Roseobacter denitrificans OCh 114: one gene and its partner. The protein of the gene in region 1 interacts with the protein of each later gene in a pairwise test. Links are inferred from orthologs where the notes say so. Each region holds a gene or a part of one and is shown on either strand. Other genes may lie near its edges.

Evidence for each region. The genes of interacting proteins can lie anywhere in the genome.
Region 2: the proteins of ssb (region 1) and RD1_RS09635 interact in binary tests that used the Escherichia coli proteins (3 or more experiments, as listed by UniProt). The link is inferred for Roseobacter denitrificans OCh 114 from one-to-one orthologs.

The regions. Positions count from the first base shown.
Region 1 is NC_008209.1:2,459,781-2,464,977, reverse strand. The notes cover bases 1,374-4,313. They hold ssb (single-stranded DNA-binding protein), read left to right. Parts: upstream 1,374-2,563; coding sequence 2,564-3,064; downstream 3,065-4,313. Other genes in these bases: RD1_RS11855 (NAD(P)H-hydrate dehydratase), read right to left, coding at 4,153-4,313; RD1_RS11860 (Hint domain-containing protein), read left to right, coding at 3,534-4,064; RD1_RS11875 (lytic transglycosylase domain-containing protein), read right to left, coding at 1,758-2,342; RD1_RS11880 (dipeptide ABC transporter ATP-binding protein), read left to right, coding at 1,374-1,689. Also shown: more of RD1_RS11880, read left to right, coding at 1-1,373; more of RD1_RS11855, read right to left, coding at 4,314-5,010; RD1_RS11850 (NAD(P)H-hydrate epimerase), read right to left, coding at 5,052-5,197. UniProt on the Escherichia coli protein: Plays an important role in DNA replication, recombination and repair. Binds to ssDNA and to an array of partner proteins to recruit them to their sites of action during DNA metabolism. Acts as a sliding platform that migrates on DNA via reptation.
Region 2 is NC_008209.1:1,986,853-1,992,124, reverse strand. Bases 1,581-4,595 are described here. They hold RD1_RS09635 (primosomal protein N'), read right to left. Parts: upstream 4,200-4,595; coding sequence 1,962-4,199; downstream 1,581-1,961. Other genes in these bases: fsa (fructose-6-phosphate aldolase), read left to right, coding at 4,282-4,595; RD1_RS09640 (MFS transporter), read right to left, coding at 1,581-1,870. Also shown: RD1_RS09645 (MATE family efflux transporter), read right to left, coding at 1-608; more of RD1_RS09640, read right to left, coding at 638-1,580; more of fsa, read left to right, coding at 4,596-4,935; RD1_RS09625 (DUF484 family protein), read left to right, coding at 5,080-5,272.

The DNA of each region.
Region 1 (5,197 bases):
TATGATCGCGCCTTGCAGGTTGTGACCGATGTGAAACTGCCGGACCCGAAACGCATTTTGGGATCTTACCCGCACCAGCTGTCGGGCGGGCAGCAGCAGCGCATCGTGATCGCCATGGCGCTGATGTCGGAGCCATCGCTGCTGATCCTCGATGAACCCACCACGGCGCTTGACGTCACGGTCGAGGCGGCCATCGTCGAACTGGTCAAGGACCTCGGGCGCAAATACGGCACCTCGATGCTGTTCATCAGCCACAACCTTGGGCTTGTGCTTGAGACCTGCGACCGCATCTGCGTGATGTATTCCGGTGAGGCGGTTGAACGCGGCTCGATCGAAGACGTCTTTGACCGCATGCAGCACCCCTATACGCAGGCGCTCTTCCGGTCCATCCCGCTGCCGGGAGCCGACAAGAACGCGCGCCCGCTGGTGGCGATCCCCGGCAACTTCCCCCTGCCCCATGAACGCCCGCCGGGATGCAACTTTGGCCCCCGCTGTGACTATTTCGAAGCGGGGCGCTGCGATCAGGGCACGCTTGTGATGGAGGACGTGGAGGGGCATGACCGCCACGCCACGCGCTGCGTGAAATTCCGGGAAATCGACTGGGATGCGCCGCTGGAACTCGCCGAGGTCAAGACCAAGGGCGAAATTGGCGATGTGGTGCTCAGGATGGAAAACCTCAAGAAATACTATGAGGTGGCCGCCAATGCGATCTTTGGCGGTGGCGACAAAAAGGTGGTCAAAGCCAATGAAACCCTGAGTTTCGAGGCGCGCGAATCCGAAACACTGGCCATCGTGGGCGAATCCGGCTGCGGTAAATCCACCTTTGCCAAGGTGCTGATGGGGCTGGAAACCGCGACCGAAGGCACGATCACGCTGGGCAACCACCCCATTCAGGACACCCCCATCGAGGAGCGCGACACGCAGACCGTCGCCGATGTTCAGATGGTGTTCCAGAACCCGTTCGACACGCTCAACCCGTCGATGACGGTCGGGCGGCAGATCATCCGCGCGCTTGAGATCTTTGGGATCGGCTCAAACGAGAGCGAGCGGAATGAACGGATGCTCAAGCTGCTCGATCTGGTGAAACTGCCGCGCGCCTTCGCCACCCGGATGCCGCGCCAGCTGTCGGGCGGGCAAAAGCAGCGCGTGGGGATCGCGCGCGCCTTTGCGGGGGATGCGCGTATCGTGGTGGCCGATGAACCTGTTTCTGCCCTTGATGTATCAGTGCAGGCGGCGGTCACCGATCTGCTGATGGAAATCCAGCGCGAGCACAAGACCACGCTGCTGTTCATCAGCCACGATTTGTCCATCGTGCGCTACCTCAGCGACCGGGTGATGGTGATGTATCTGGGCCATGTGGTGGAGCTGGGCACCACAGATCAGGTCTTTGCGCCCCCCTACCACCCCTATACCGAAGCGCTGCTTTCGGCGGTGCCCATCGCGGATACCAGCGTCAAGAAGAAGCACATCGTGCTGGAGGGCGATATTCCCTCGGCCATGAACCCGCCCTCAGGCTGTCCGTTCCAGACGCGCTGCGGCTGGAAATCGAAAGTGCCCGGTGGCCTGTGCGAAAAGGAAGTGCCGCCGATGCGCACCCTTCCCGGCAACCATCAGCTGAAATGTCACCTGAGCGACGATCAGCTTGCCACTATGGAGCCTGTGATCGAGGTCGGCGTCGCTGCGGAGTAAACGGCAAAGGCCACCCGTTGCGCCGGTGCGGCGCCGGGCTGTGCAAAGGGCACGCCATAACCGGGGCATCAGCCGCCCGCGATGATCCGGACGTAGTTCTGGGTTTCCTTGTAGGGCGGAATGCCGCCGTGGCGTTTCACAGCATTCGGCCCCGCGTTATACGCCGCCAATGCCAGCCGCCATGATTTGAACCGATCATATTGTTTGCGCAGATACCGCGCGCCCCCTTCGAGGTTCTCTTCCGGGTCCAGCGGGTCAACGCGCAAATAGCGCGCCGTCGCAGGCATCAGCTGGGCCAGCCCCAGAGCGCCCTTGTGCGATTTGGCCGTCGGGTTCCAGCCCGATTCCTGTTGGACAAGTCGCAGAAACAGATCTTCGGGAATGCGGTGTTTGCGCGCCGCCGCACGCGCCATTTCCAGAAACTCGCCACGATAGGCTCCGGTGTATTGCAGCAGGTTCCATTTGCTCGGCGTGATCACCGAGGGGGGCTGCAAACGCACGGAATTCTTATATTGCCCCGCGGCACGTGTATCCAGAACGCTGGTTTGCGATTCAAAAAGCTTGCTGCGGCTCTTTGAGGAAACGGTCTGCGCCTGTGCCATGGGTGCTGCAAAAACGAGGATCGCCAAGGAAACCAAAATAGATTTCATCATAGGTGGAGTTTCAACCTTCTCACAGTTTGGCAGAACATAGCAAATTGTCATGCATTTGCCAGCCCTTGCGCGATCCTGTGCGTTGGACCGTTCCCTTCAGGCGTTTACCATGGTTTAAGACCCACGAAACAACTATGGTTTTACAAAATTTTTCTGCGTTAAGATTCGGCAAATCCGTTGATCCGCGCAGCGCCATAAGAACGAGCAATAAAGGGGGCATCATGGCCGGCTCTGTAAACAAAGTAATCCTTATCGGCAATCTGGGGCGTGACCCTGAGGTCCGCAGCTTTCAGAACGGCGGCAAAGTGTGCAACCTGCGGATTGCCACCTCCGAAACGTGGAAAGACCGCAACACCGGCGAGCGTAAGGAACGTACCGAGTGGCATTCGGTGGCCATTTTCTCTGAACCCCTTGCGCGCGTGGCCGAACAGTATCTGCGCAAGGGCTCCAAAGTGTACCTTGAGGGGCAGCTGGAGACGCGCAAGTGGCAGGATCAATCCGGGCAGGATCGCTATTCCACCGAAGTTGTGCTGCGGCCGTACTCGTCCACGCTGACCATGCTTGACGGTCGCGACTCCGGCGGGGGTGGCGGGAACTACGGAGGCGGCGGCGGTGGTGGCCAGATGGGTTATGACGACCGTGGCGGCGACAGTTACGGTGGCGGTGGAAACGCGCCAAGCCCGGCACCTTCGCGCGATCTGGATGATGAAATTCCGTTCTGATGCGTATTATGGCGGGCGAAGCGGCGTTGAGCAGATAAAAACACGCACTGTGATGCGTATGTCAGGTTTGGCGCGATACGCGCGGACCGCTTGCCTTTGTATCACGCGATATGGATTCAAAAAAAACGGCCTATCGAGTTTGAAACGATAGGCCCTCAAAAACCATGTCACCGCATCCGGCTTAACAGCACACAAGATTTGCGCTGCGCCTGAGGGCGTCTTGCTGATATCTACAGGATTGATGGTGCGGGTGAAGGGACTTGAACCCCCACGCCTTGCGGCGCCAGAACCTAAATCTGGTGCGTCTACCAGTTCCGCCACACCCGCACGAGACCGCTTTTGCTAGCCTTCGGAATCTACTAGCAAACCACAAGCCCAGTGGCGAGACCCAAAATTCAGTGATCGCGTTAAAGCTTTAGTATCAAATTTTAGCGATATTTCGTCCATGGGCACCTCAAAGGGCATCTCAATGACGCAAAAGACGATCGCGCGATCTGCAAAAGACAAGTGTTTGGCGGCTCCCCCGGTGGCGGCGCTTGAAAGTCCGCATGCGCTCTGGAGCATGCCCGGATTTGTCTATGGCGCGCGTATCCTGACGATGAAAGGCGCGCGCCGGATCGAAGACCTGCGCCCCGGCGACTACGTCATCACGCGAGGCCAAGGCGCGGTGCCTATACGTTTGATCGAGCAGCGAAGCATGGTTGTTCCCGCCGTGTATATCATCGCCGGGTCGCTGGGGCATCATCAACCCGACCTCGACAGCCTCCTGCCCGCCTCGCAAACGGTTCTGCTGAGAGACTGGCGCGCGCGGGCCTTTGCAGGTGCGCCGGAAACAATGGTGACAGTCGACAGATTGGTTGACGGGGAATTCGTCAGGGACGTGGGGCTTCAAACCCTGACCCTTTACAGTGTTTTCTGTTCAGCGCCGCAGGTGCTCTATGCTGATGGTATGGAGCTTGGCACGGCGGATACATCAATACCTACGCCCGCGCTGAACTAAAGCGCTGCGAAAGACTTCAACCATCTGACGCCGCTTTAAACACAATATTTCAAATTGTTAGATGGTTCTGGATACCTCCAGTGCCTCGTCATTCGCGATGGACAAACAGTTGTTGCAAAACGCGGGGCAGGACTTCCGGCAGGTCCTGCGCGATCAACCCGGGGCCAAATGTGATTGCGCATTCCACATGCAGCCATACTGCGATTTTCGCCGCCGCCATTGGTGTAACCCCGCGCGCCAGCAAACCGGCAATGAAGCCCGCAAGAACATCGCCCGACCCGGCTGTCGCCAGCCATGGCGCCGCGCGCGCGCCGCTTGCCTGATGCAGGAAAACCTGTTCACCCTGATCGGCAATCAGCGTGTTCTCTCCCTTTGACACCAATGTGCAGCCGACGTTCCGGGCGGCCCTGACCGTTGTTTCAGCACGTTCGTCGACGGACGCATCCCCGCAACCGCCTCCAAACAGCCGCGCAAACTCCCCCGCATGTGGCGTCAAGACGCAAGCCGGGTGCAACAGCCCACGCAGGTCCGGATTTGCCGCCAGAACGGTAAGCGCATCGGCGTCCAGCACAGTGGGGCGCTTGGATGTCAACACCTCCTTGATGAGCGCTGCTTGTGCCGACGCTGTCCCAAAACCAGGCCCGACGCAAATCGCCGATATCCGCTTGTCCGACAGGGCCGTTTGCACATCATGCGGTGTCGCGATTTTTCTGACCATCAAGGCCGAGATATGCGTCGCGACCTCCAGCATCGCCGCTGGCGGCGTCCCCAGGCTGACCACCCCCGCCCCGATCCGCAACGCGGCCATGGCGGCAAGCCTCGCAGCCCCGGTTTTACCCGCACCTCCCGACAGGACGAGCGCATGGCCGTGATCGAACTTGTGCCCCTGTTGTTTCTGTAACAGTTCCAGCGGCAGGTTTGATTCATTGATCGTGTTGATGGCCATGATGTGCCCTATGTTTGCGCGTGCGATTATAGATACAGAGCTCAAAGACCAATGTCTTGAACCATATTCTTGCCGCAATATGACAGGCCATTTTGATGCGCCTGCTTTCGTCTGTGAAAAGTAACTGTCAGATCTGCGGGAAATACCGAACGCTGCGCAGCGTCCATCGGCCCGCGCTCACCCAGAC
Region 2 (5,272 bases), 470 kb from region 1 along the record:
ACCGCGAAATAAAGCCCGAGGCCCATCAAGGCGGCGCGGAAGAGCCACAGACCGATTGCAGTACCATCCAGCCCCCAGCCAAAGCCGAGGATCAGCACCGGGTCGATCACCATCAGCAAGGTTCCCGACAAAAGCGTGGTGTACATCGCCTTGGCCCCGAACCCATCAGCCCGCAGCACGCCGGAGGCAATCAGACCAATGGCCATCACCACGAGCGAGGGCATGGTGATCAGCAGATAGCGCGCCGCCATGGCGGCCGTTTCACCAGTGGCCCCTGCCAGCGCCAGCAAATCATGGCGCAGCAGGATGACCAGCGTGGCCACAACGGCCTGAATAAGGGCCGCCGTGACAATGGCCGCGCCTGCCTGCATCCGGGCTTTCTCGCGGTTCCCCTCTCCGATGCTGCGTGACACCATGGCGGTGGAGGCGATCATCAACCCCACGCCGGAGGAGACCGAAAAGAACTGGATCGCAAAAGCAAAACCGATGGCCGCAACAAGCCTCGGGTCCCCCAATTGTGCGATCCAGACCAGATTGGCCGCATCCACGAGAAAAACGAAGGTGATCCCGAAGGCCCCTGTGGCCGTCATGCGCACAACATGCCCCATGGTCGATCCCGTGAGGAACCGACCGGTGCTCATTCTGCCGGTGTGGGGATGCCACGCGCGAAAATGGTTTCAAACCCTTTTTCGGGATGGCGCGGGATCATCATCGCCAGCACAAAGGACACCGCCGCCATGGACGCCGCCAGAAAGAACACCGCCGCCGGGGACCATAGCCACAGCAGACCAAAAGACACGGGCAGAAAGACCGCCGCAATATGGTTGATGGTAAAGGCCACGGCAGCGGTCGGCGCGATGTCACCGGGATCGGCGATTTTCTGAAAATAGGTTTTCAGCGCCAGCGCGAGCCCAAAGAAAATGTGATCCAGCACATAAAGCGTCGCCGCCACTGCCACGCCCCAGCTGAAATAGTAAACGCCACCATAACACAGGAACACCAGCACCAGACCGATGTATTCAAACCCGAGCGTGCGCCGTTCGCCAAAATAGCCCACCGCACGGCCCAGCAAAGGGGCCACCATCATGTTGACCACAAGGTTGATAAGATAGAGCAGCGTGATCTCATGCACATCATAGCCGAATTTCTCGACCATCATGAAACCCGCAAAAACCACAAAAATCTGACGCCGTGCGCCGGACATGAACTGCAGCGCGTAATAGAGCCAGTAGCGTTTGCGCAGCACCATTTTCTTGATCTGCGGATTGGGGGCTTCGAACTGCGGATAGGCAAGCATCGCAAAAACTGCCAGGACGACGGTGATGCCACCGCCCACCATGTAGACCGTATTGTAGGACAGCCCCAAAGTGTCCCAGAGCGCCATGATCGCCAGATAGGCAATCAACGTGGCCCCTGATCCGGCCGCGAGCAGCCAGCCGAGGACACGCGGCGCTTCCTGTTTGCTCAGCCATTGCAGTTGCAGGGATTGATTGACCGTCTCGTAATAGTGAAAGCCGATCGAACTCAGCATGGTGATGGCCAGAATGCCGCCCATGGACGGGAACCACGCCGTGACCGCAGTGGCAACGCCGAGCAGGATCAGCGACACCAGCCCCAGCACCTGTTCGCGCATGAAAATGATGATGGCGATGACACCGACCGCCAGAAACCCCGGTATTTCGCGCACCGTGTGCAAAAGACCGATGTCGGAACCGTCAAAATTGGCGGCTTCAATCACGAAGTTGTTCAGCAATGCAGACCATGTATTGAACGCAATCGGCATCGCAAGCGCCATCAGGAACAACAAGGCGATGGGCCGCCGCCACAACGGGAGGCGATGTGCATCTGCAAGGGGAACATAGCGGGCCATACCGGTTGCTTAGTCCTTTTGCTGGCCTTTGACGAGGTGCTATTTCGCGGCGCGTCAATGTCCCTGATGCCCCGCATGATGACGGTGAAGGTCAGTAGAAACTCTGTGGGTCGATATCAACGGCGACACGTAAATCACCTTTGATCCGCAATTGGGCCACCCAACGCGCGAGCGCTTCCTGCAAAGGGGCGGATTTCTCGGCCTTTACAAGCATCCGGACCCTATGGCGCCCGCGGACCCGCGCAATCGGCGCAGGCGCTGGTCCGAAAACCTGCGCACCGATGGCCCGCAACGGCGCATCCTGCCGCGCCAGTTGGTTGCCTGCGTCAAACACCATTGCCACGTCCGACCCGCTGAGGATGATACCCGCCATGCGCCCGTAAGGTGGCACACCTGCGGCCTTGCGCTCGCGCGCCTCGGCAGCCCAGAATTCATCTTCGTCCCCGGCCAGAATGGCGCGGATGACGGGATGTTCGGGTTGATAGCTTTGCAACAGGGCCACGCCTGCTTTCTCGGCACGCCCTGCACGGCCCGCCACCTGCCGCATCAATTGAAACGTCCGTTCGGCAGCGCGCAGATCAGATCCTTGCAGGCCCAGATCCGCATCAATCACACCAACCAGCGTCAGGTTAGGAAAATTGTGCCCCTTGGCCACGAGCTGCGTGCCGATGATGATGTCCGCACCGCCCGCCGCGATATCTTCGATCTCCGCCTTGAGCGCGCGGGCGGAACCATACATATCCGAACTGAGCGCGGCGATCCGGGCGTCGGGGAACAATTCTGTCGCCTCTTCTGCGAGCCGCTCGACACCGGGCCCGACCGCGGCCAGTCTGTCTTCGGCATTGCAGGACGGGCAGACCGTCGGCATCGGTTTGCTTTCGCCGCACTGGTGACAGACAAGGCGCTTGAGAAAGCGGTGCTCCACCATGCGCGCGTCGCAATGATCGCAGCCGATTTGATGGCCACAGGCGCGACACAGCGTGATCGGGGCATAGCCGCGCCGGTTGATGAACAGCATCGACTGCTCCCCCCGCGCCATGCGTGCCTCCACCTCTTTGTGCAGCACATCAGAGACCCAACGATTGGACGGAAGGCTTTCAACGCGCATATCAATGGCCCGCATCTGCGGCATCACAGCGGCCCCGAACCGCGAGGTCAGTTCCAGCTTGGCGTATTTGCCCGCCTGCGCATTGGCCCAGCTTTCCAGCGAGGGCGTGGCAGAGGCAAGCACGACCTGCGCCCCGCAGATCGAAGCGCGCAGCACTGCCATATCGCGCGCGTTGTACAAAACCCCCTCTTCCTGCTTGTAGGAAGTATCATGTTCCTCATCGACCACGATCAGGCCAAGGTTCTGATAGGGCAGAAACAGCGCCGACCGCGCGCCGATGACAAGCTGCGCCTCACCCTGACCAACCATGCGAAAGATACGCCTGCGTTCGGTCATGGTCGCGCCTGAATGCCATTCAGCCGGGCGCGCACCAAAGCGCTCCTGCACCCGGGTCAGAAATTCAGCGGTCAGGGCGATCTCGGGCAAGAGCACCAGCGCCTGCCGGCCCGCCGTAAGGGCCGCCGCAACCGCCTCAAGATAAACCTCGGTCTTGCCCGAACCCGTGACACCACGCAGCAAGGTCGTGCCATATCGTTCTGAACGGACCGCTTGCGTCAATTGCGCCGCCCCCGCCGCCTGATCCGCTGTCAGTGCCTTGCCGGGGCGCGAGGGGTCAAGACGGGGAAAGGGCAGATCGCGCGGGCTGTCTTCTTCGACAACAGCGCCCTGTGCGACCAGACCTTTGACCACGGACGTACCCACATCGGCCATCTCGGCGAGTTCCTTGAGCGTGAAGGCCAGATCACCGTATTCCGCCAGGGCCGCCAGAACCTTGCGCCTGGCCGCCGTCATCTTGTCAGGTTCTCCTGTTCCGCGCCGGTAAATCTTGCGCATCGACGGCGGATCACCCAGACCCGGCGCGCGGGTGGCAAGACGCAACATCGCAGGCAGCGGCGTCAGGGTATACTCCGCCGCGCGTTTGAGAAACAGACACATCTCTTCGCGCATGGGAGCGGCATCCAGCACCCGGTAGGCCTGACGGATTTTGGAGCGTTCATAATCCCCCTGCCCCGGCCCCCAGACCACCCCCAGCACCTTGCGCGGGCCAAGCGGCACCTCGACAAAAGCACCCAGATGGCACCCCCCTTCGGGCGCGCGATAATCCAGCGTGCGGCCCAGAGGCTGGGTCGTCAGGACAGCGATCAACGCATCACAATCGTAAAATTGCGGCAGGCTCAAAGGGCAGGCTCCGGCTGAAACGGCAATTGAGGGTTTCAGCATCGCAGATCATGCGGTAAAGCCAAGCGCAAGAGCGATCAACGCCGCGACACCTGAACACCGCGCCAAAAAGGATACCACGCACATGAAGTTTTTCGTCGATACCGCCGACACGCAGGCCATTGCAGAGCTTAACGATCTGGGCATGGTCGATGGCGTCACCACGAACCCCTCGCTGATCCTGAAATCCGGACGTGACATCATCGAGGTGACAAAGGAAATCTGCGGCATCGTCTCTGGCCCGGTGAGCGCCGAAGTGGTCGCGCTTGAAGCAGAGGCAATGATCGCCGAAGGGCGCAAGCTTGCCGAGATCGCGGAGAACATCACCGTCAAACTGCCCCTGACGTGGGATGGCCTCAAGGCGTGCAAGACCCTGTCGGATGAGGGTAAAATGGTCAATGTGACCCTCTGCTTCTCGGCTAATCAGGCGCTTTTGGCGGCCAAGGCCGGTGCCTCCTTCATCAGCCCCTTTATCGGGCGGCTCGATGACATGAGCCTGGATGGCTGCGAATTGATAGAGGACATCCGCACGATCTATGACAACTACGGGTTTGGCACTGAAATCCTCGCGGCCTCCATCCGCACGGTGAACCACGTTCAGCAAGTGGCGCTGATCGGGGCAGATGTGATGACAGCGCCCCCAGAAGTGATCCAGAAACTGGCCTCGCATCCGCTGACCGACAAGGGCTTGCAGCAATTCATGTCGGACTGGGAAAAAACCGGCCAGAAGATCCTCTGAGACCCTGACACACCGCCTTACCGGCGCGCCGCCCTGACGCGGGGTGGCGCGTGCGGGCAACACATGCGGGTCGGTCGCACATTTTGGCAGATTTTGAACATGACCCGTGGTAGTGTTCGGAAAAACCAAAAAAATGAGCAGCATATGACCAGCACACCGAAAATCGAAGACGCATTGCGCGCAAAGATCATCGCCACTCCCGATGTCATTCTGGACGACAAGGACGTCATGCGCGCCCTTGTGGCCGCCAATGAAAAGATCATGGGCGACAATATTGTCGATCTGCGCGGCATCGCGATGGACCGTTTGGAAAGCCGCCTTGACCGGTTGGAAGACA